Regions from separate parts of the Comamonas sp. Tr-654 genome, predicted to be linked through region 1. Evidence: riboswitches for the same ligand, from Rfam matches in the RefSeq annotation. Region 1 holds a riboswitch; each other region holds the start of a gene.
The links. Region 1 has a riboswitch for thiamine pyrophosphate ahead of thiC (phosphomethylpyrimidine synthase ThiC). Riboswitches for the same ligand answer to the same signal wherever they lie in the genome.
Positions count from the first base shown of each region.

Region 1 (7,129 bases):
GTGCCGTGGTGTCCGATGCGATGGGAATATAGAAATCCCCACCCGCCTTGTTGAACTCCTGGGCCTTGGCCTTCATGCCCGCGGCAATGCTGTGCTCGGCGCTCATACCCTGCTGCTTGGCGAAGTCGCGCACTTCCTGGGTGATCTTCATGGAGCAGAACTTGGGTCCGCACATGGAGCAGAAATGGGCCACCTTGGCGCTGTCCTTGGGCAGGGTCTCATCGTGGTAGGCCTGGGCCGTGTCAGGGTCCAGGCCCAGGTTGAACTGGTCCTGCCAGCGGAAGTCGAAACGCGCCTGTGAAAGCGCATCGTCACGCGAGCGCGCGCCCGGATGGCCCTTGGCAACGTCGGCGGCGTGGGCCGCGATCTTGTACGCGATGATGCCCTGCTTGACGTCGTCGCGGTCGGGCAGCCCCAGATGCTCCTTGGGCGTGACGTAGCACAGCATGGCCGTGCCGAACCAGCCGATCATGGCCGCGCCGATGGCCGAAGCAATATGGTCATAGCCGGGAGCGATGTCGATGGTCAGCGGGCCCAAGGTGTAGAACGGTGCCTCGTGGCAGTGCTTGAGCTGCTCGGTCATGTTCTGCTGGATCATGTGCATGGGCACATGGCCGGGGCCTTCGATCATGGTCTGCACATCGTGCTTCCAGGCGATCTGCGTCAGCTCGCCCAGCGTGGCCAGTTCGGCAAACTGGGCATCGTCATTGGCATCGCTGGCGCAGCCGGGGCGCAGGCCGTCGCCCAGCGAGAAGCTTACGTCGTACTGCTTCATGATGTCGCAGATGTCTTCGAAGTGCTCGTAGAGGAAGCTCTCGCGATGATGGGCCATGCACCACTTGGCCATGATGGAGCCGCCGCGCGAGACAATGCCGGTACGGCGCTGGGCCGTGAGGTGGATATAGGCCAGGCGCACGCCGGCATGGATGGTGAAGTAGTCCACGCCCTGCTCGGCCTGCTCGACCAGGGTGTCGCGGAAGATCTCCCAGGTCAGGTCTTCGGCAATGCCGCCGACCTTCTCCAACGCCTGGTAGATGGGCACGGTGCCGATGGGAACGGGCGAGTTGCGCACGATCCAGTCGCGCGTGGTGTGGATGTTCCTGCCGGTGGACAGATCCATGACATTGTCCGCGCCCCAGCGAATGGCCCAGACCAGCTTTTCCACCTCTTCCTCGATGCTGGAAGTCACGGCCGAATTACCGATGTTGGCGTTGATCTTGACCTTGAAATTGCGGCCGATCGCCATGGGCTCGATTTCAGGGTGGTTGATATTGGCCGGAATGATGGCGCGGCCGCGCGCCACCTCGTCGCGCACGAATTCGGGCGTGATGATCTTGGGAATGCTGGCGCCCAGGCTGTTGCCGGCCAGACGCAGTTCGCGCGCCGCGTCCTGCTGGTACTGCGCCATCCATTCGCGGCGGCCGTTCTCGCGCAGGGCCACATACTCCATTTCGGGCGTGATGATGCCGCGCTTGGCATAGTGCATCTGGGTCACGTTCTGGCCGGATTTGGCTCGGCGCGGCTGGCGCTGCAGCGCGGCTGCCTCGGCGCGCAGCTGGGCAACGCGGGCATCTTCCTCGCCACGCTTGCCGCCGTCGTCCAGCGCCACGCGCTGACGACCCACGTAGTACTCGCTATCGCCGCGCGCTTCGATCCAGGCAGCACGCACGCTGGGAAGACCCTGGCGCACGTCGATCTGCACGGCGGGATCGGTATAGGGGCCCGAGGTATCGTAGACGCTGACCTGCTCTCCATTGGAGAGCGCAATATCGCGCACCGGCACACGCAGCTGGGGGTGCAGCGCGCCGCTCAGATAGCTCTTGGTCGATGCCGGAAATGGCTGGCGCGACTGGGCCAGCAACTCGGCAAAACGGGCAGCATCGGGGGCATGGCCTGCAGCAGGCGTAAAGATGGAATCAGGGGCGTTCATCGCAGTCTCCTCAAAGCGGTTGAAATGCATCAAACGCTCCGTGGAGTGCGGCCCCGCTCTGATCTTGCCCTGCACTGGCTCGACCCCCTATGAGGTATCCGGCCTGTGCCGCCGAAATTCTGCAATTTCGGCCTGGTTCTTCACGCACCGGCTGCCCAGAAAAGACAAAACCCCAGTGCGCGAGGCGCCTGGGGTTTGCTGTGCCCATGGTTTTCAGGGCTGGCACTGGTGCCGGCTGTCCTGTCCATCCATAAGCCCTGCGTCAGGGTCCCGCTCTTCTTCCGCCGGTATGAACCGGATCAAGTTCGTCGGGTTCGCCTGCACTGTTTTCACAGTGACTGGCATCTCAGCGCTTTCGCACACCCCGGAGCTGCATGCAGTATAGGCTGGTTTTGCAGCATGTAGTACGTGCATTGCAGCGGTTTAACTCTCCTGACTCTCAGGTGCCTAATCCGCAGCCTCGTCCAGCCCTTTCAGCGCCAGCCATTCATGGCTGGCCGCACGGCTTGCGCGCCACTGGTTGATGGGAGCGCTGACGTCCTCGTAACCCAGGGCGATGCCGAAGGCAATCTGGTAGCCCTCGGGCAAGGCCAGTTGCTCGATCAGCATATCGTTGTACATGCGCCAAAAGCCCTGGGCGCAGGTGGCCAGGCCATGCTCCACGGCCAGCAGCATGAAGGACTGCAGGTAAATGCCCAGATCCACCCATTGCGCATAGCCCATGCGCTCTTCCACAGCCACAAAAATGCCCACGGGCGCACCGAACATCTGGCCGTTCTTGGCCAGTTGGGCCAGGCGTGCGGCCTTGTCCTCGCGGCCGATATTGAGTGAGCGGTACAGATCCTCGCCATTTTCAAAACGGCGGCTGCGATAGGGCTCCCACAGTCCGGGTGGATAGGACAGGCCGGGACGCGGCACCGCCTCTGTCTCTTTGGCCCTGGCACATAGATCCTCGAGCGCCTGCCCGCCCACGGCGGTCACACGCCAGGGCTGCATATTGCCGCCGGACGCGGCCTGCGCTGCAGTCTCCAGCAAGCCCCGCACCGTGGCTGCAGCCACGTTCTGGGGCAGAAAAGCGCGTACCGAGCGGCGCTGCTGCAATGCTTGACGAATATCCATCTCTTGTTCTTTCCAAAATTGCTGCACTGCAGTGTAGAAGCTTGCGGCATTTTCCCAAGTCGCGCCGGATACCTTGAGCGAGCCGCCCCGGTGCTTGCCCTGATGGCGCGGCCTGCGTCAACTGCGACCATGCTGGCTGCCCGTCGCAGTGACCGGGTACTCACCATCTCAGGAGATGACTCTGATGAAGCCTCGCTCTGTTTGCTCCGCTACCGCTTTCTCCCCCAGAACATTGACGCTGGCATTGGGCTGCCTGCTGGCCGCTGCAGGCGCTCAGGCGCAGGACAAGATTCGCATCGGCTTCATCACCGACATGTCGGGCCTCTACTCCGATGTGGACGGCAAGGGCGGTGCTCTGGCCGTGCAGATGGCCGTGGACGACTTCGGCGGCAAACTGCTGGGCAAGCCCATCGAGGTGCTGACGGCCGACCACCAAAACAAGGCCGATATCGCAGCCAGCAAGGCGCGCGAGTGGTTCGACACCCAAGGGATGAGCATGCTGATCGGGGGCACCACTTCCAGTGCCGGTCTGGCCATGGGCAAGGTGGCCGACGAGAAGAAAAAGGTCTACATCATCAACGGTGCCGGCACCTCGGCGCTGACCAACGAGCAGTGCAGCCCCTATTTTGTGCACTATGCCTATGACACCGTGGCACTGGCCAAGGGCACGGGCAAGGCCGTGGTGGAGCTGGGCGGCAAGAACTGGTTCTTTCTGACGGCGGACTATGCCTTTGGCCAGGCGCTGGAAGCCGATACCACGCGCGTCATCAATGCCACAGGCGGCAAGGTGCTGGGCAATGTAAAGCACCCGCTGAATACGGCTGACTTCTCCTCCTTTCTGCTGCAGGCCCAGAACTCCAAGGCCCAGATCCTGGGCCTGGCCAACGCCGGCGGCGACACCATCAATGCCATCAAGTCGGCTCGCGAATTCGGCCTGACCAAGACCATGAAGCTGGCCGGCCTGCTGCTGTTCAGCTCCGACATCCACAGTCTGGGCCTCAAGGCCACGGAAGGTCTGATGTTCACCGACAGCTGGTATTGGGACCTGAATCCCGAAAGCCGCAAGTTCTCGGATCGTTTCTTTGCCAAGTTCAAGAAGATGCCCACTTCACTGCAGGCCGCCAACTACTCGGCCGCCATGCAGTATCTGAAGCTGGCCGAGAAGCTGGGTACGACCGATGCCGACAAGATCATGGCCGGCTTCAAGGCCACGCCGCTGTCGGACTTCTATGCCAAGGGTGTGGTTCGTCCCGATGGCCGCTATGCCCACGATATGTATCTGCTGCAGGTCAAGGCACCGGCCGAATCGAAGAAGGCCTGGGATTACTTCAAGGTACTCAAGACCCTGCCCGGCGACCAGGTCTTCACCACCAAGGAAGAGAGCAAGTGCGCGCTGTGGAAGTAAACCACCGTTATTGAAGAAGCTACCGGGCTGCCTGCATGGAGCCCGGTCTCATGCCGTGCGCTTCATCGGCGGCCCAGCCTTTTCGCCACATAGGCAGAAGCATCAAGCGCTCGCCTGCACCGGCATCGAGACAAGCCTTACTCGAACCCGCGCAGCTCGCACCAGTCCTCGGGCGCAGCCCTGGTGGAGCGCCACTGGTTGATGGGCGCAGCGCTGTCTTCATAACCCAGTGCCAAGCCAAAGGCAATCTGGTAGCCCGGCGGCAGCTCCAGGTGCCGGCTCACAAAAGTGCTGTAACTGCGCCAGAAGCCCTGGGCACAGGTGGCCAGGCCTTTGTCGGCGGCCAGCAGCATCAGAGATTGCAGATAAATCCCCAGATCCACCCACTGCGCATGCAGCATGCGTTTCTCGACGGCCACGAATACGCCGACCGGCGCGCCAAACATCTGGGCGTTGCTGGCCAGCTGCCGCAGCCGCCCGGCCCTGTCCTCGCGCCCCATGCCCAATGAACGATAGAGATCCTCGCCATTGTCGAAGCGGCGGCTGCGATAGGGCTCCCAGAGCTGAGCCGGATAGACCTGGGCCGCATCGGAGTCAGGGGTCGCCTCGGACATGGCCTGGCGCAATGCCTGCAGACTTGTGCCCGTCAGTGCCATCACGCGCCAGGGCTGGAGATTGCCGCCGGAAGCCGCCTGTCCGCCCTGCGCCAGCAAATCCCTGACTAGCACCGCATCCACCGTCCTTGGCAAAAAAGCACGTACCGAATGACGCTGTCGCAGGGCCTGTTCCACATTCATCATTGCTCGCCTTGGGTTTGAGTTGACAAGCAGTCTTGAGCGGATGGACAGGGCTTGCGCCCCTCAAATCGACTACGGGCAAGCACCATGAAAAAAACCAGCGACAGGCGCTGGCTTTCACTATCCAAAAAAGAAGCATCAACCGCTTGATAGATAAGCGTTTGAGGCCTACTTTCCTAGAATCTGATCGATCTTGTCTTTCTGGAAGGCCTCTGGGCGTTCGGACTCGCAAGGCACGCAGTCCTTGACATGGCCCTGGATGGAGAGCTTCTCAATGGCGGCCCACAGCAGCGCGATCTGCTTTTCGTGACCGGCTGCGCCTTCAGACAGCGAACGCATGGCCTGGGCCACGGGGTCGACTTCGGCCGTCACGCCATAGGCGGTGAAGCCGCTCTTGCCGCAATCCTCGTCAATCACGGCGGCCGCTTGCGCTTTGGCCTCGACCTTGGTAGCCAGCTCATGCTCGGTCACATCGGCGCTTTGCCCGGTCTTGCTGGGAATGATGCGCGCCGGAATGCCGACGGCCGTAGCACCTGCGGGCACGGGCTTGATGACCACGGCATTGCTGCCGATCTTGGCACCATCGCCCACCTCGAAGCCGCCCAGCACCTTGGCGCCGGCACTGACCACCACGTTCTTGCCCAGGGTCGGGTGACGCTTGGCACCCTTGTACAGCGAGGTGCCGCCCAGGGTCACACCGTGATAGATCGTGCAGCCATCGCCCACCACGGCGGTTTCGCCGATCACCACACCCATTCCGTGATCGATAAAGACCTCGCGGCCGATGACCGCACCGGGGTGGATTTCAATGCCGGTGAACCAGCGCCCCATGTGCGAGATGAAGCGGCCCAGCCATTTGAAGCCATGCGTCCAGCACCAGTGTGCAGGGCGCTGCAGCCAGATGGCGTGCAGCCCCGGATAACAGGTGATGACCTCCCAGGTGCTGCGGGCCGCAGGGTCGCGGTCAAGAATGCACTGGATGTCGGAGCGCAGGCGAGCAAGCATCAAATAACAACGTGAGGAAATGTTTAGCTTGTGAAGTCTAGCGGGTTGGTGGCTGGCTCTGCAGCATGGCTTTGGCAACACCGCGAAGAATATGGATTTCTTCCTGGGTCAGCTGCGCGCGGTTGAAAAGCTGGTTAAGCCGGGGCATGAGCTTCTTGGGCGCCGCCGGGTCCAGAAAGCCGATATGGGCCAGGGCCTGTTCCCAATGACCCAGCATGCCCTGCACCTGGGCCATGTCGGCGCGATGCACCTCGGGCGTGTGCTCCACCACGGGAAAGCCGCCAAGCGCTGCGCGCCAGTCATAGGCAACAACCTGAATCGCCGAGCCCAGATTGAGCGAGCCGAACTGCGGATTGGACGGAATCGACAGCGCCACGTCGCAGCGGTAGACATCGTCGTTACTCATGCCAAAGCGCTCGCAGCCGAACAGAAAGGCCACGCCCTTCTGGTTGCAGACCGCACCGGGCGTGGGCTGGTTATCGGTCAGACCGGCATCCTCGGCAGGTATGGAGCGCCTATCCAGCTCTCCTTTCAGGAGCAACTCGAAATGCTCGCGCGGCGTGCGTGTGGGCGGGCCGAAGTCACGCGGCGTCATCGCCGTGGCGCACATATGGCTGATGCCCTCCAGGGCTTCATCCAGGGTATCGACCACGCGGGCCCTGTCCAGCACGTCCAGTGCGCCGCTGGCACGCTGGATGGTCTCTTCCTTGCGCAGCACGTTCTTGTAGCGCGGGCGCACCAGCACCAGGTCGTCGAAGCCCATGGTCTTGAGCGCTCGGGCAGCCGCGCCCACATTGCCGGCATGGCTGGTTTCAATCAGTACGAATCGGGTTTTCATCAACGCAGAACAATGCAAAAGGCCCCACTTGTGGC
Region 1 is NZ_VWWQ01000005.1:309,675-316,803, forward strand. Features, by position in the region: gene thiC (phosphomethylpyrimidine synthase ThiC) at 1-1,930, opposite strand, end outside; TPP riboswitch at 2,190-2,307, opposite strand; gene F3J24_RS17110 (nitroreductase) at 2,378-3,049, opposite strand; gene F3J24_RS17115 (ABC transporter substrate-binding protein) at 3,234-4,454, shown strand; gene F3J24_RS17120 (nitroreductase) at 4,592-5,251, opposite strand; gene cysE (serine O-acetyltransferase) at 5,420-6,256, opposite strand; gene F3J24_RS17130 (RNA methyltransferase) at 6,294-7,094, opposite strand.

Region 2 (7,129 bases), on a different contig from region 1:
CTCCAGGGTGGAGCGGCTGGCATCCAGCAGCAGCATCTGCGGCGCGCGTTGCGCCACCAGGCGTGCCGAGCGCAGCTCAACCTCCGCGTGCAGCCGGCCAAAGGTCCAGGAGTCGGACTCGCTCTGCAAGGCCACCACATCGGGTCGGTGCTGTGCCCAATGGGCCAGCGGGCCATGCACCAGTTGCCAGAAGCCTTGCAGCGGCGCAGCAGCGGATAGCGCCTTCATCGGCGACCGCCAAAGCGCCAGTCAGGCAGACCGCGTGCCACGGTGTGAACAATCAGTGCGCAGAGAATGCATTTGATGAAGTCGCCTGGCACAAAGGCCAGCGTCACGGCAAAAGCCTGGCTCAGGCTCATCTTGGCAATCAGCATCAGGCCCAGCACGCCAAAGGCATGCAGGCACAGCAGGCCGCCGAGCACGGAGGCGATGAAAGCGCTCAGTGCCGTGCGGCGCGGCGTGCTTTGCGGCAGGGCGGCCATGATGGCGCCTGTCACGGCGGCGGCCAGCGCATAGCCGATCAGATAGCCGGCAGAAGGTGCCATGAAGACGCCGATGCCGCCGCGGCCGCCCGACAGCAGTGGCAGGCCCACGGCCACGGCCGCGAGAAACAGCGCCATGGATTGCATGCCACGCCAGGGGCCGAGCATGACGCCGGCCAGCATCACGCCCAGCGACTGGATGGTGATGGGCACGCCGAATGGCAGGTCGATCTTGGGAATCAGGCCCATCACGGCCATCAGCGCCGCGAACAGCGATACCTGTGCCATGGAGCGTGCACCGCCGCGCGATACGGTGTGAGAGGGAGTGGTGGTCATCAACAGTCTCCTAGAAACCCAGTCTTGCCCAGAGGGCGTCCGCCACACGGCGCGTGGCCTGCAGCATATGAATCGTCAGCGGTGCAATCAGACGCAGGCCGCCGCTTTTGCCGGTGCGCAGCCGGTATGCCTCGTCCAGCTTCTTCCATTGCACAAAGAAATGCTCGGTAAAGCGCAGCATCAGCGCAAGCTGCATGGCCACGCGCTCGGTGGGGATGCCCAGGCGGGCCAGCGGGGCCAGCAGCCATTCCAGCACCTCGACCAGATCGCTGGGGCGCGTGGTCACGGTCAGCACAATGCCCAGGGTGGAGGCGCAGACCAGCCGAAGGCTGCTGACGGCCGCCAGCACCGGATTGCCCATCAGGACATGAAAGCCCGCCACCAGCAGCGCTGCGACGATGACTGAGCGCATCAGCCGGCGTGCCACCTGTGTGGCTTGGCCCAGCGATATCCAGAGTAGCAAGCAGGTTGCGCCGCAGCCCGCAAGCACCCAGGGGCTGGCTATCAGGAACAGCAGCGTGCCAAAAACCGCCAGCAGCAGGAGCTTGAGGCCGGCCGACCAGCGATGCAGCCAGGTTGCAACTTCGCTGTAGAGGCTACCCATGCAGGTCTCCGTGGGAGGTTGCCTGCATCAGCTGCTCCCGCACGGAAGTCTCGTAGGCGCTGCAGATGTCGCGGCCCGGGCCGTCGCCGCGCAGCCGGCCCTGCTCCAGCCAGATCACGCGTTCAAAGTCGCGCACATGATCGAGCACATGGGTGGAGACCAGCACCTGCTGCGGTGCGGCGGCGATATCCTGGGCCAGACGGGCCTGACCAGGCAGGTCCAGGCTGGCAAAGGGCTCGTCCAGCAGCAGCAGTTGGGGGGCGGCAATCAGCAGCGAGAGCCAGCACACGAGCTGGCGCTGGCCCTGGCTCAGGCTGCTGACGGCTCGCTCGGCCCAGTGGGCCAGACCGCGTGCGGCCAGCAGCTCACGCGCCCTGGCTCTGGCCTGCTGCTTGTTCAGGCCCTGGGGGCGCAGCCCCAGCGCCAGTTCTTCCTCCACGGTGGGGAAGATGATCTGATCGTCCGGGTTCTGGAACATCAGGCCGACGAGGCCCGGCCGGTTCTGGCGCGCCTGCAGCAAGGGCACATCATCTACCAGTACCTGTCCTGCCTGAGGCAGATCGAGCCCGCAAAGCAGGCGGAACAGGCTGGACTTGCCCGCGCCGTTGTTGCCGATCACGCCGATGCGCTTCTCCGCCAGGCTCAGGTTCAGGCCGTCGAACACCTGGGTCTTGCCACGCTGCAACCGTATGTCGATCAGCTGTACGCCTTGCGGGGCCAGGCTCTGCAAACCATCGCTCATGCGCCGGCTCCTGCTGCGGGAACGGCAGGGCTGCAAGCCGCCTGGCTGGGATGTGGATGGCAAAAAACGAAAAGAGCTGACATACGGGGGAATCTGAAACCTGCCCCGGCTTCAAACATGCGAGGCAGCGTTGGTGGCGGATTCTAGCGCTGTGAATTTGCTTTCAAAAGTCTGCGATCTGAGCTCTTTTTATGTGAATTTCCTATAAGAAATGATTTCTTTACTAGGGGTGGCCGCCTGTTGCCGTTTGCCCAGCATTTCGTGGCAGTTGCACGCCTGATGGCAGCGTGTTGCAGAGTGAAGGATTTCTGTGCGCCGTTCATGCCTGCTTCAGGGGCTAACTCCGCTCAATCTGCATGAGCGTCGGCTTGAGGATCCACGAGATTGACCGTGAATAGCCTTGTTTTGACGTGGCTTGCAGGGCTGATGAGCGCAAGCCTGTTGCAGGCGTCTGCCGCCAGGCAGGCAAAACGGGCACGGGATTGGCGGCTTTCGGGCTCGAACAGGCAGTTTGTACGCACGAAATATTTTTCTGAAAAATCGTCTTTGATCTGTCCGGACATGAAAAAAGCGGGCACCAGGCCCGCTTGCTGTTGTCCGTCAACGCGGATGACATGCCTAAAACTGGTAGCTAAGGCTGGTCCCGGCCATCCATTGGCGTCCTGGGGCCGGCTCGTAATAGCGTCCGTTGCCTTCGTTGACGATGACCGAGCCCACATAGTTCTTGTCAGCCAGATTGTCGACGCGGGCAAAGGCACTGAGCTTCCAGGCGCCCAGGCGCCGGGTGTAGCCCACGCTCAGGCTGGCCACGTTGTAGCTGGGGGCATAGACCTGGTTTTTGTCGTCGGCGGCAATTCGGCCCACATGACGCCAGTCCAGACCCACGCGCCAGTCGGTGGCGGGAAGCCATTCCAGCCCCAGGTAGCCCAGATGCCTGGCCGTGCCGGCAATGCGGTTGCCGGCGGGAATGCAGTCCTGGCCCTTGCTGTCGCAATAGCCGCTGCGCAGGCTGGCGTCGAGCACGGTCAGCGCGCCGTTCAGGCGCAGCTGGGGCATCAGCCAGGTGGTGCCGCTCAGCTCCATGCCGCGGCGGCGTGTTTTGCCTGCGTTCTGATAAGAGGTGCGGCCGTTGTCGTTGCTGGCCACCACGATTTCATTGTCGGTACTGGTCTGGAACAGCGCTGCAGACCAGTCGCCGCGCAGGCCGGCCACATTGAAGCGTTGCTTGATGCCCAGCTCGGCACTGGTCGATACCGCAGGTTTGAGGCCGAAGTTCAGGCCGCCCACCAGATCGGGGCGGTACGAGATCTCGTTGAAGGTCGGTGTTTCCATGCCGCGACCCAGCGAGGCATAGACATTGGTGTCCTGATTGAGCTCGTGCTGCAGCGAAACCACCGGTAGCAGCTTATGGAATCCGGCATTGCCGCTATCGTCTTTGTCGGCCAGGAAATGGTCGCGCGACTGGAACTGCACATTGCTCCAGCGCAGGCCTGCATCGAGCTTCCAGCGCGGCGCAAAGGCCCAGGAGGCTTGCAGATAGGGGTCGATGCTGGTGAGGGTATTGCGCTCGTCGCGCACCAGATCGCCGACCACGCCCAGCTGGTTGCCCACAAAGTTCTTGTAGCCCTGGCGGTCTTCCCTGACGGTATTGGCGGCCAGGCCGGCAATCAGGCTCAGGCTGCCGCTGCCCAGTTCGTATTTGCCGCTCCAGCGTGCATCGATGCCGCCATAGTCGCGCTTGAGGCCGATCACTCCGCCTCTGTAGCCAGTCTGTGAGGCCTTGGGTGTGGACTGAAACTGCATCATTTCACGTTGACCGGCATAAGCCATGAAGCGCAGCGCCTGGCCTGCGCCCAACTCGCGTTCATAGGTTAGGCCGGCTTGGGTCTGCTTGACGCTCTTGCGCGAGTTGTATGTCAGCGCATTTGGCGTGGTCATCTTAGGATTCTTGGCCCAGTTCATTGGCTCTATGCCACCGGGGTCCTTCGCATCTATGTCCACATGATTGGCCACCAGGGTCAGCTGACTGTATTCGTCGGGCTTGACATCGATGCGGGCGTTGAACAGGTTTTTGTCCGCTGCGCTCTGGGCCCGGTAGCCGTCGGTCAGAAAACGGCTGGCGCTAAGCACATAGCCAATCCCGTTGGCTTCGCCCTGAGCCTTGAGGCCCAGTCGCTTCTGGCCGTCGCTTCCCAGCGCAAAGCTGCTTTCCACCGAGGGCGCTCCCTCGCCGCGTTCGGTATAGGCATTGATCACGCCGCCAGAGGCGTTGCCATAGAGCGCGGAGTAGGGGCCGCGCAGCACTTCCACGCGCTCCAGCGAGGCGATATCGATATTGTTGGTCTGACCCTGGCCATCCGGCATGGTGGAGGGAATGCCGTCCACATAGATCTGTATGCCGCGCACGCCGAAGGTGGAGCGCGCGCCAAAGCCGCGAATGGATAGCTGCAGGTCTTGCGCGTAGTTCTGGCGGTTCTGCAGCTGCAGGCCCGGAGCGGCGCTCAGGGACTCCGAGAGATTGACCTGCAGATTGCGCTCGCGCATGCGCTCGCCATCGAGCACGGTGACGGAGGCCGGGGTCTGCTCCAGTGCAGACTGCTGCAAGGTGCTTCGCACGGTGACTTCGGACAGCTGGGGCAGCTCTGGCTGGGCGGCGGCTTGCTGGGCCATTGCGGACTGTGCCGTCAGCAGCAGTCCGGCGGCGGCCACAGGCCAGCCTGCCAGATGGCAAAGGCGCGAAAAATGCATGTAAATATCTCTGGGGCTTGGGGCGGGCGTTCGGTGCCCTGGATGATTTGCAAGCGTCTGCTGACACAGTCCATGACCTCGACAGGCCGCGCTTTCAGGCATGGCGCATATGCGCCATTGTCGGCGCCGTGGCAAGTTAGGTCCCAGGCAGCTTGCAGTGCTGGGTCGATTGTATTTGGGCAGCAGTGTTTTGATGTTTTTGCCGTAGATGTCCTTCCTACCTGTGCTGGAGCCTTACCCCAGGTTACAAGTGACGCGACTTTCATGCGGCAGCTCGGGCCCCGTGCAGCGACGCCGTTGGGGTAAGATGGCGCCGCGCTCCGGGGTGCACACCAGTGCTGAGATCTACACCCGCGAACTTGACCCGGTTCATACCGGCGGAAGAAGAGCTTGCAAGCTGACCTCAGGGCAGTGCGTTCTCGCATGGTCAGCAAGCCTTCGGAGCATGACGTCCCCGCTCTCGAAGGAATTTCATGGACAAGGCCGCTTCGCTGGTCGCCGATCTGCTTGCTTTCATCGCAATGGATGACTGCACCGACGACCAGTTCAACCAACTCGCCCTGCGGCTTTTCGCCTATCAGTACGAATGCAATGCGCCGTTTCGCAGCTTTTGCCAGCGACGCGGTGCCACGCTGCGCAATGTCAGGAGCTGGCGCGATGTTCCGGCCGTGCCCATCGATGCCTTCAAGGCGATGGAGCTGCGCAGCGAGCCGCCATCGCCCGCCGAGCGTGTATTCATGACCAGCGGCACCACAGGCCGCGCCGCACGTGGACGTCATTTCCATCCGCAGCTCGATGTCTACGACCTGTCCATGAAGCGCTATTTCGCCCGACGTTTCATGCATGGTCTGGAACGCATGCCCATGGGCATTCTGTTTCCCGATGAGCAGGCCATGCCCAATTCCTCGCTGGCCCACTATCTGGCCCTGGCCTGTTCCGAATTCGGTTCGGCCGGCAGCCGCTACTACCTGAACTCGGAAGGGCTGGACATGCCGGCCCTGTGTGCAGCGCTGGAGGAGTCCGAGCGCAGCGGCCAGCCCTTTGCCCTGCTGGGCGCGAGCTTCAGCCTGGTCCATGTCATGGATGCCCTGCGTGAACAGGGCCGCAGCTTCCGCTTGCCTGCGGGCAGCCGCGTGCTGGATACGGGCGGCTACAAGGGGCAGTCGCGCGAGCTGCCGCTTGAAGAGTTCTATGCCGAGCTTTCGCAGCTGCTGGGTGTTCCGCGCAGTCTGTGCCTCAATATGTATGGCATGACGGAGCTGAGCACCCAGTTCTATGACGATGGCAATGCGGCGCTGCCTTCGGTCAAGTCCGGTCCGCACTGGATCCGTTCGCGTCTGGTCGAGCCGATCACCGGCAGGGACGTGGCAGCTGGTGAGCGCGGCATTCTGGTGCATTGCGATCTGGCCAACTACAACGCGGTGACCACCATCCTGACCGAGGATGTGGGCCTGTGGGCGGGCCAGCAGGAAAAAGACGGCTTTTTGCTGCTGGGGCGCGCCGAGGGCGCTGCCGCCAAGGGATGCTCGCTGGCGGTTGAAGAGTTTGTGAAAGCTGCCGGCGCATGAGCGAGCAGCGCAAGCTAAAGCGTATCAAGGCAGGCTATCTGCCGGGCCTGAACGACGATGAAGTGCAGTGGCAGACGCTGGACTTCGAGTCTCGGGACGGCCAGAGGCTGGAAGTCAGTGTGCCCGTGCTGACGGCGCAGCAGATGCGGGATCTGGCCGGTCGCGTGCGCGCGGCCGCGGCCATCCATCTACGCCCCATGCCGGTAGCCGAGATCATCGATGCCGTCGATCGTGCGATGGCCCGCCTGCTTGATCGCAACGACATCTACCGCCAGCAGGCCGAAGCCTGGCTGCCTGTGGTCAGCGGCTATGACGCCGATATGGTGCGGCTGGGGCTGACAGGGTTTTTCAAGACCTTTCGTGCAGCGCAGCTCAAGCGCTTTGTGGCCGAGGATTTTGCCAACCCGGCAGTGCTCGACGGCTTTCAGCCGGCAGCCAAGGGCGGGGCCGTACGGGCTTTCGGCCCGGACCTGCTGGTGCATAGCTGGGCCGGCAACGTGCCTGCGCTGTCGCTGTGGAGCCTGGTCTGCGGCTTGCTGGTCAAGGCCCCTGCGATAGGCAAGCTGGCCAGTGCCGAGCCCTTGTTTGCAGGCTGGTTTGCGCGCCTGCTTGCCGAGGTGCATCCGCCGCTGGCCGATTGCCTGGCCGT
Region 2 is NZ_VWWQ01000012.1:9,919-17,047, reverse strand. Features, by position in the region: gene F3J24_RS24585 (AMP-binding protein) at 1-228, opposite strand, end outside; gene F3J24_RS24580 (biotin transporter BioY) at 225-818, opposite strand; gene F3J24_RS24575 (energy-coupling factor transporter transmembrane protein EcfT) at 829-1,422, opposite strand; gene F3J24_RS24570 (energy-coupling factor ABC transporter ATP-binding protein) at 1,415-2,164, opposite strand; gene F3J24_RS24565 (hypothetical protein) at 2,512-2,727, opposite strand; gene F3J24_RS24560 (TonB-dependent receptor) at 2,783-4,912, opposite strand; TPP riboswitch at 5,224-5,315, shown strand; gene F3J24_RS24555 (long-chain fatty acid--CoA ligase) at 5,386-6,480, shown strand; gene F3J24_RS24550 (acyl-CoA reductase) at 6,477-7,129, shown strand, end outside.
Region 2: linked by a shared signal. The riboswitch ahead of F3J24_RS24555 (long-chain fatty acid--CoA ligase) and the one ahead of thiC (phosphomethylpyrimidine synthase ThiC) in region 1 are both predicted to bind thiamine pyrophosphate.

Region 3 (7,129 bases), on a different contig from region 1:
GCGCTCAGGCAGCAGCCTGCATGCGCTGCAGCAGATGCCGGGCTGCTGCCTCTGGATCGGGGGCGTTGACCAGGGCGCGTACCACGGCCACCGAGCCCACGCCCGTGGCGCGTACGGCAGGGAACAGGTCTTCGGAAATACCGCCAATCGCCACCAGCGGGTACTGCTGCATCAGACGCACATAGGCTGCCAGACGAGCCAGGCCTTGCGGGGCCGTCGCCATCTTCTTGAGCGTGGTCGGGAACACCGCTCCCAGGGCGATATAGCTGGGCTGGACGGCATGGGCACGCACCATTTCGGCGTAGCCATGGGTGGAGACGCCCAGGCGTGTGCCCGAGGTGCGGATGGTCTCCAGATCACGCTGGCCGATCACGTCCAGATCTTCCTGACCCACATGGATGCCGTAGGCGCCTGCGTCCAGCGCGGCCTGCCAGTGGTCGTTGATGAACAGATGTGCAGGTGTGCCCTTGACGGCTTCAACAGCCGCCTTGACTTCACGGGCCACGGCGGCCTGGTCGCCGGATTTGAAGCGCAGCTGCACCGTGGGCACACCCGCGCGGGCCATGCGGCCCACCCATTCGGCCGTGGGCAGCACGCCATACAGGCCCAGCTCGCGCGGGCAATGGGCAAAGGCCTGGGCCGGGTCGACCTTGCCGAGACCGAAGTCGCGCGGGTCGTCGGGCCAGTGGGTGGCATCGAAACGATTGTTGCGCTCGCTCTGGCACTGCCAGGCCTGGGCCAGAGTCTGCGCATCCACGGCGATAAAACCCAGTTGGCTGCAGGCCTCAAGCGCGGCCAGATAGGCGGGCTCCTGGCGCAGTGCGGGCGGCACTGGCTGTGGCGTCAGCTCGACCGAGTTGGCATCGTGGTGCAGCTGGGCGCCAAAGTTGGCACTGTGCTGGTGGATGATGGCTTGCGCCAGAGCCTTGATTTCTGCGGAGTCCATGGGCCGGCCTTTATTCCTGATGCCAGAAAGGGGTGCCCAGCACGGGAGTGCTGGGCTGGGCGGCATTTTGCTCTGCCATGGCGCCTGCGCGCCAGGCGGCGTGACCGGCATTGACGGCATCGGAGAATGCGCCGGCCATGGCGACGGGGTCTTCGGACAGGGCCACGGCGGTGTTCAGCAGCACGGCGTCATAGCCCCATTCCATCACGGTGCAGGCATGTGAGGGGCGGCCCAGGCCGGCATCGACGATGAGCGGCACTTTCAGGCGCTCGCGCAGCATCTGCATGGCATAGGGATTGACGGGGCCACGGCCGGTGCCGATGGGCGCAGCCCAGGGCATGACCGCCTGGCAGCCCACGTCGACAAGCTTTTGGCACAGCACAAGGTCGTAGGTGGTGTAGGGCAGGACCTGGAAGCCGTCCTTGATGAGGATGGAGGCCGCTTCCACCAGATTGAGCGTGTCGGGCTGCAGCGTGTAGTCGTCACCGATCAGCTCCAGCTTGATCCAGGGCGTGTCGAAGACTTCGCGTGCCATCTGGGCTGTGGTCACGGCCTCCTGGATGGTCATGCAGCCTGCCGTGTTGGGCAGCACGGGCACGTTGAGCTTGCGCAGCAGCTCCCAGAAGCTGGCACCGGTCTCGGCGGCATTGCTGCCCTGGCGGCGCAGCGAGGCCGTGACCATGGCGGGCCTGGAGCGCTCCACGGCCGCTTCGAGAATCGCCGGCGAGGGGTAGCGCGAGGTTCCCAGCAGCAAGCGGCTTTCAAAACGCTGGCCGTAGAGAACCAGGGCGTCGTCGGTAGTTTTTGTATTCATGATTGGTCTTTATCTTTGATCAGCAAGCCATTGCACAGGCACGACCCGAGTGAGAGACACCCAGCAAGAGCCGCTTCGCAGCGCAGGTGTCGTCCCCCTTGGGGGAAGGCGCGTTGCGACTCAGGGGGATTCATCTCACCCGCCGGTGACGGGAGAGATGACTTCCATCCTGTCGCCCTCATCGAGCGCGTGACCGGCGTATTGCGTCTTGGGCACGAACACCGTGTTGACCGCCACGGCAAACGGGGGTTTGGCCTGCATCTGCGCCAGCGCATCGGCCACGGTGGCATGGGCTGGCAGCTCGGTGGCTTGCTGGTTGAGAGTGATCTTCATGGCATGGAAACGGAAAATAAAGCGGGTGCTAAGTTAAACCTCTGCACGGCGGCGCTTGCGTGCGCCAGGGGTGCAAGTGCTGTGCGCCAAAGTTCGGGCTCGCAGTTCAGCCACGATGCACGGCGACATCGAACTCGCGCGCCAGCGGCGAGTCGCTGTGGTCCAGCAGCTCCAGCACCACGTCCAGCATGGCGGGCGAGATCATGAAGCCGTGACGGTAGAGGCCGTTGACTTCCATGACGCGCGGAGTCAGCAGACGCACGGCGGGCAGATTATCGGGCAGGGTGGGGCGGCACTGGGTGGCGATCTCCACAATCCGGCCTTCGGCAAAGCCGGAGTGCACGGTATAGGCCGCGCTCAGCAGCTCCAGCGTGGAGCGCACGCTGGCCGGCGACATATCGTCGGACTCGATCTCGGTCGCGCCAATCACGAACAGATGGTCTTCCTTGGGCGCGATATAGATGGGGTAGCGTGGATGGATCAGGCGTGTGGGGCGCTGCAGCGTGACTTCGGGGGCATGGATGCGCACCACTTCGCCGCGAATGCCGCGCAGCTGCTTCCATTGGGTGCGGGCACCCAGGCCCCGGCAGTCGAACACGAAGTCGGGCTGACCGGCCTCGCCGGGGCGGAAGTCGCCAACCTCGCGCGGGCTCTCCCAGTGCAACTGCACGCCCAGTGCGCTGAGCTTGTCGACCAGCGCCGTCAGCAGCTGGCGGTTGTCCAGCTGGCCTTCGCCGGGCAGATAGACGGCCTGGTTGAAGCGCCCCTGCAGCGCGGGCTCGCAGTCCTGCAGCGCCGCGCCGGTCTTCTCCTGCATGGCCGGCAGGCTGGGGTTGATGCGCCGGTTTTTCTCCAGCAGGCCGAAAAAGCGCGCCGCGTCGCCCTGATCCTGGCGGTGCCAGAGAATCAGCGTGCCGTTTTGCTGCAGGAACACATGCTGCTCGAGCTGAGCTATCAGCTCGGGCCAGCGCTTGAGCCCATGCTGGCCCATGCGCACCACGCCGGGCTCGGTAATGGCCGACTCGGCCAGCGGCGCCAGCATGGCAGCCGCCACGCGCGCCGCAGCACCATCGCCTTGCGGGCCATGGGCGTCATAGAGGTCGATGGCATGACCGCGCTGAGCCAGGGCCAGCGACAGCAGACGGCCCATGAGGCCGCCGCCGAGAATTGCGATCTTTGAAGAAGCTTGTAGCAATGACATGTGCAAATCGTTTTCCATCCGGACACAGGAACAGGGCCATGTGCAGGACAAAACGCGGCATGCCTTGCGGCTTGTGAAACTCCCCACGCCAGCATGACCTGGATCGGGTGCAGGGGGCACAGGGCACGGATGGTGCTCTGGTGCGCAGCCGGTGGCTGGCGCAGCCCCAGGGTGTTTCTCAGTCCGCACAGGCTGATTGCCTGCGGGACACCCCTGTTTCGTCCGTTGGACATTACAGCACAACCGCAAACAGCACGCATTGACCATGCGCATGGGCGATAATTTTTGCCATGACAGTGATTGCTTCTTCCTCTATCTCCGGCGCCGCAAAAAAGCGCTATGCACGCGTGCTCTCCATCGCCGGCTCGGACAGCGGCGGTGGCGCCGGCATCCAGGCCGACCTCAAGACCTGTGCGGCACTGGGCTGCTACGGCATGACGGCGATCACGGCCATCACCGTGCAGAACACGCTGGGCGTGACGGGCATTCACGGCATTCCGCTCGATACCGTGCGCGGCCAGATCGATGCCGTTGTGCAAGACATAGGCGTCGATGCCGTCAAGATCGGCATGCTGGCCACCCCCGATGTGGTGAGCGTGGTGGCGGATGCGATCCGTCGCCACCAGATCAGGAACGTGGTGCTGGACCCCGTGATGGTGGCCACCAGTGGCGACCGCCTGATCGTTCCCGAGACGGCCCAGGCGCTGGTGCGAGAGCTGTTCCCGCTGGCGACGGTGATTACCCCCAATCTGGATGAAGCAGCTTTGCTGCTGGGTCGCAGCATCGACGGCATTGCAGCGCTGGATGCGGCCGTGGCCGATCTGCTGGCCATCGGAGCGCCTGCGGTGCTGCTCAAGGGCGGGCATCTGAGCGGCAATCTTGTCATGGATGTGCTGGGCCGGCAAGGTCAGCAGGCCAGCGACTATCTGCGCCTGCAGTCGCAGCGCATCGTCACCCATAACGGCCATGGCACGGGCTGCACGCTTTCGTCGGCGATTGCCTCCTTCCTGGCCCAGGGGCTGGTGCTGGAGGCCGCGGTGACCGAGGCGCGGCGCTATATCCTGGGCGCCATCGAGGCGGGGGCCGAGGTCTACACCGGCCAGGGCCAAGGCCCCCTCAACCACGGCTATGCGCCGCGCGCGCAGCTGATCGTCGAAGGCTGATTGCCGGCACTCGCAAAAAAGGCCTGCAACTGCAGGCCTTTACCTTTTGGGGCGCCTGTTGCCGGGCTTACCAGCCCCAGACCAGATTCTTGGCCACCCAGCCGCTCTGGCCGTTGCTGCGCTGGACCTGGGCCCAGCTGCCTTGCTTTTTCAGCGTCTGCAACACTTCATTTTGTTCCAGCTTGCCTACCCGGCTGTGCTTCTGGCCGGGGCCGGAGCGCAGATTGGCCGTGCGTGCAGTCACGACCATATGCGGGCTCTTGCTGGTCAGCGGGGCGTGGACCCATCCCAGCGTGGACTCATAGTCCTTCACGCGTAGCCACTGGCCCTTGCGCTGGGTGACTTGCAGCGGGTAGCCCTTGCTCAGTTCCCAGAGGGTCGCGGAGCGGGTGTTGGGCTGCTCGCGCACATTCACGGTCTTGCCCTTGATGCTGACGAATTCCTGGGCTTGTGCGAGGGCCGGCAGCAGGCCGGCGGTAAGCGCACCCAGCGCGATCAGGCTTGAAGTGGCGGCGGTGCGGATCCAGCGGTTGCAAGACACGGGGCAGATTCTCCTTTTATCGATTGAAAACATGCTGTAACCCCCATCGGACTTGCGTGTCTAGCTATAGTTCCTGTAGAAAGCTGACAGGGGCTGAACACCCAGCCAGCCATCAAGGAATGCCATGAACCAGCCAGTCCGCCCCCATGGGAGCGCCTCGTTGACCACCCGATTGATGCTTGCGATGACGGCTCTGGCCGCAGCAACGCTGCTCACGGCCTGCCAGAGTAGGGCGTCGGCGAATGCTCCAGCTGCAACACCTGCCGCCGCTGCGGCGGCAAAAGCCGGGGACCTGCAGATGCCGGGCCAGCAATTGCTGGCTGCTGCCGCGCAGGGCGATGCCGTGGCGGTGCGCAATCTGCTGGCCGGCAACGTGCCCGTCGACGTGCAGGACGCCCGCGGCAATACGCCTTTGCTGCTGGCCACGGCGGCCAACCATATCGAGGTCGCACGTTCGCTGCTGATGCATGGTGCCAGCCCCAATATCCGGAACCAGATGCAGGACAGCGCCTATCTGCTGGCCGGCGCGCAGGGCAGGCTGGAGATTGTGCGCATGACGATTTCCTATGGTGCCGATCTCAAGAGCACCAACCGCTATGGCGGCACGGCCCTGATTCCGGCCTGCGAGCGCGGTCATCTGGAAACAGCCCAGGCGCTGATCACGGCAGGTGTGGATGTGAACCATGTCAACCGGCTGGGCTGGACCTGTCTGATGGAGGCCGTGGTGCTCAGCGATGGCGGGCCGCGTCATCAGGCCATCATCCAGGCCCTGATCGATGCCAAGGCCGATCTGAACCTGCCCGACAAGGATGGGGTGACGGCCCTGGCCCATGCACGCCAGCGCGGGCAGCAGGCCGTGGTGCAACTGCTGCAGGCAGCGGGCGCCCGATAGAAGATAGGAAAGTAAGAAGTAAGGCTGAAATGCGCTGTCGCAGGGCGCTGGTTGCTATTGAATTTGAGTCTTGCTCAGGCGGCAACGGAGCGCGGCTGCAGCTGGCGTGTGGCGACTGCCACCGCAAAGGTCAGCGCCAGCGTGGGCAGGGCCGAGCCCAGGGCCGTGCTGACATAGGGCAGCAGGTGATAGAAGGCAATGCCCAGCACCCAGATGGCCACGGCATCCCAGCGCACGGCGGGCGCTTTTTGCATCAGCTCCACGGCATCGGTACCAAAGGCCAGGCGACCCAGCATCACGCCGAACAGCGGCACAAAGCAGGAGCTGAGCAACAGCAGAAACGGCTCCAGGCTGTGCATGGGCAGCACCATGGCCAGCGCTGTGCACAGGGATGCGATCAGCAGGCCCCAGCGGCGAATGCTCCAGCCCGGTTGCAGGCTGTGGGCCGACATGGCGCCCGAGTAGGCATCGCCGTAGGCGTTGTCCACCTCGTCGATCAGAATCAGCGACAGGGCAACCAGCCCGCCCTGGGCCAGCAGCAAGGCCGTTACCAAGTCTTCGCTGGGCAGGGTCAGGGCCACCAGCACGCCCAGGGAGTAGCACCAGATATTGGCCAGGGCAAAGCCGGTCCAGGCGCCCGTCAGCGCGGATTTGCCGCTTTTGCCGTGGCGCGCATAGTCGGCGACCAGCGGCAGCCAGCTGATGGGCATGGCGATCACCAGATCGACGGCGCCAAGCATGCTCATGCCACCGGCATCTTCGCGGGCCAGCAAGGTTTCGAGGCCGGTGACGCTTGCCATTTTCAGGAATTGCCAGCTCAGCCACAGCAGCGAGGCAATCACCAGCGGCAAGGCAACGCGCGAGATGATGCGGCGCACCAGGGTGGTCATGGAGCCGCTCATCAGCAGCAAGATCACGCTGCCCCAGAGCAACGTGGCCAGCCAGGGCCAGTAGGCCGCGCCCATGATGCCGCTTTGCTTGCCCAGCGCCACGGTGGCGTCACGCATCACCACCAGCTCGAAACTGCCCCAACCCAGCAGCTGGACGATGTTGAGCACGATAGGCAGTCGTGCGAAGCGGCGGCCGTAGACGCTGTGCATCAGCCCGGCGCTGGACAGGCCGCTGTCGCAGCCTAGCTTGCCCACCCAGCCCAGCAGGCCGGCGCCGATCAGGGAGCCGATGACTATCGCGATCAGCGCATGCAGCGGGCTGAGCGCGGGCAGCAGATAGGCTCCCATC
Region 3 is NZ_VWWQ01000001.1:993,938-1,001,066, reverse strand. Features, by position in the region: gene F3J24_RS04545 (thiamine phosphate synthase) at 5-946, opposite strand; gene F3J24_RS04540 (thiazole synthase) at 957-1,760, opposite strand; gene thiS (sulfur carrier protein ThiS) at 1,896-2,093, opposite strand; gene F3J24_RS04530 (FAD-dependent oxidoreductase) at 2,200-3,294, opposite strand; TPP riboswitch at 3,358-3,519, opposite strand; gene thiD (bifunctional hydroxymethylpyrimidine kinase/phosphomethylpyrimidine kinase) at 3,585-4,457, shown strand; gene F3J24_RS04520 (SH3 domain-containing protein) at 4,525-4,998, opposite strand; gene F3J24_RS04515 (ankyrin repeat domain-containing protein) at 5,123-5,890, shown strand; gene F3J24_RS04510 (cytosine permease) at 5,965-7,129, opposite strand, start outside.
Region 3: linked by a shared signal. The riboswitch ahead of F3J24_RS04530 (FAD-dependent oxidoreductase) and the one ahead of thiC (phosphomethylpyrimidine synthase ThiC) in region 1 are both predicted to bind thiamine pyrophosphate.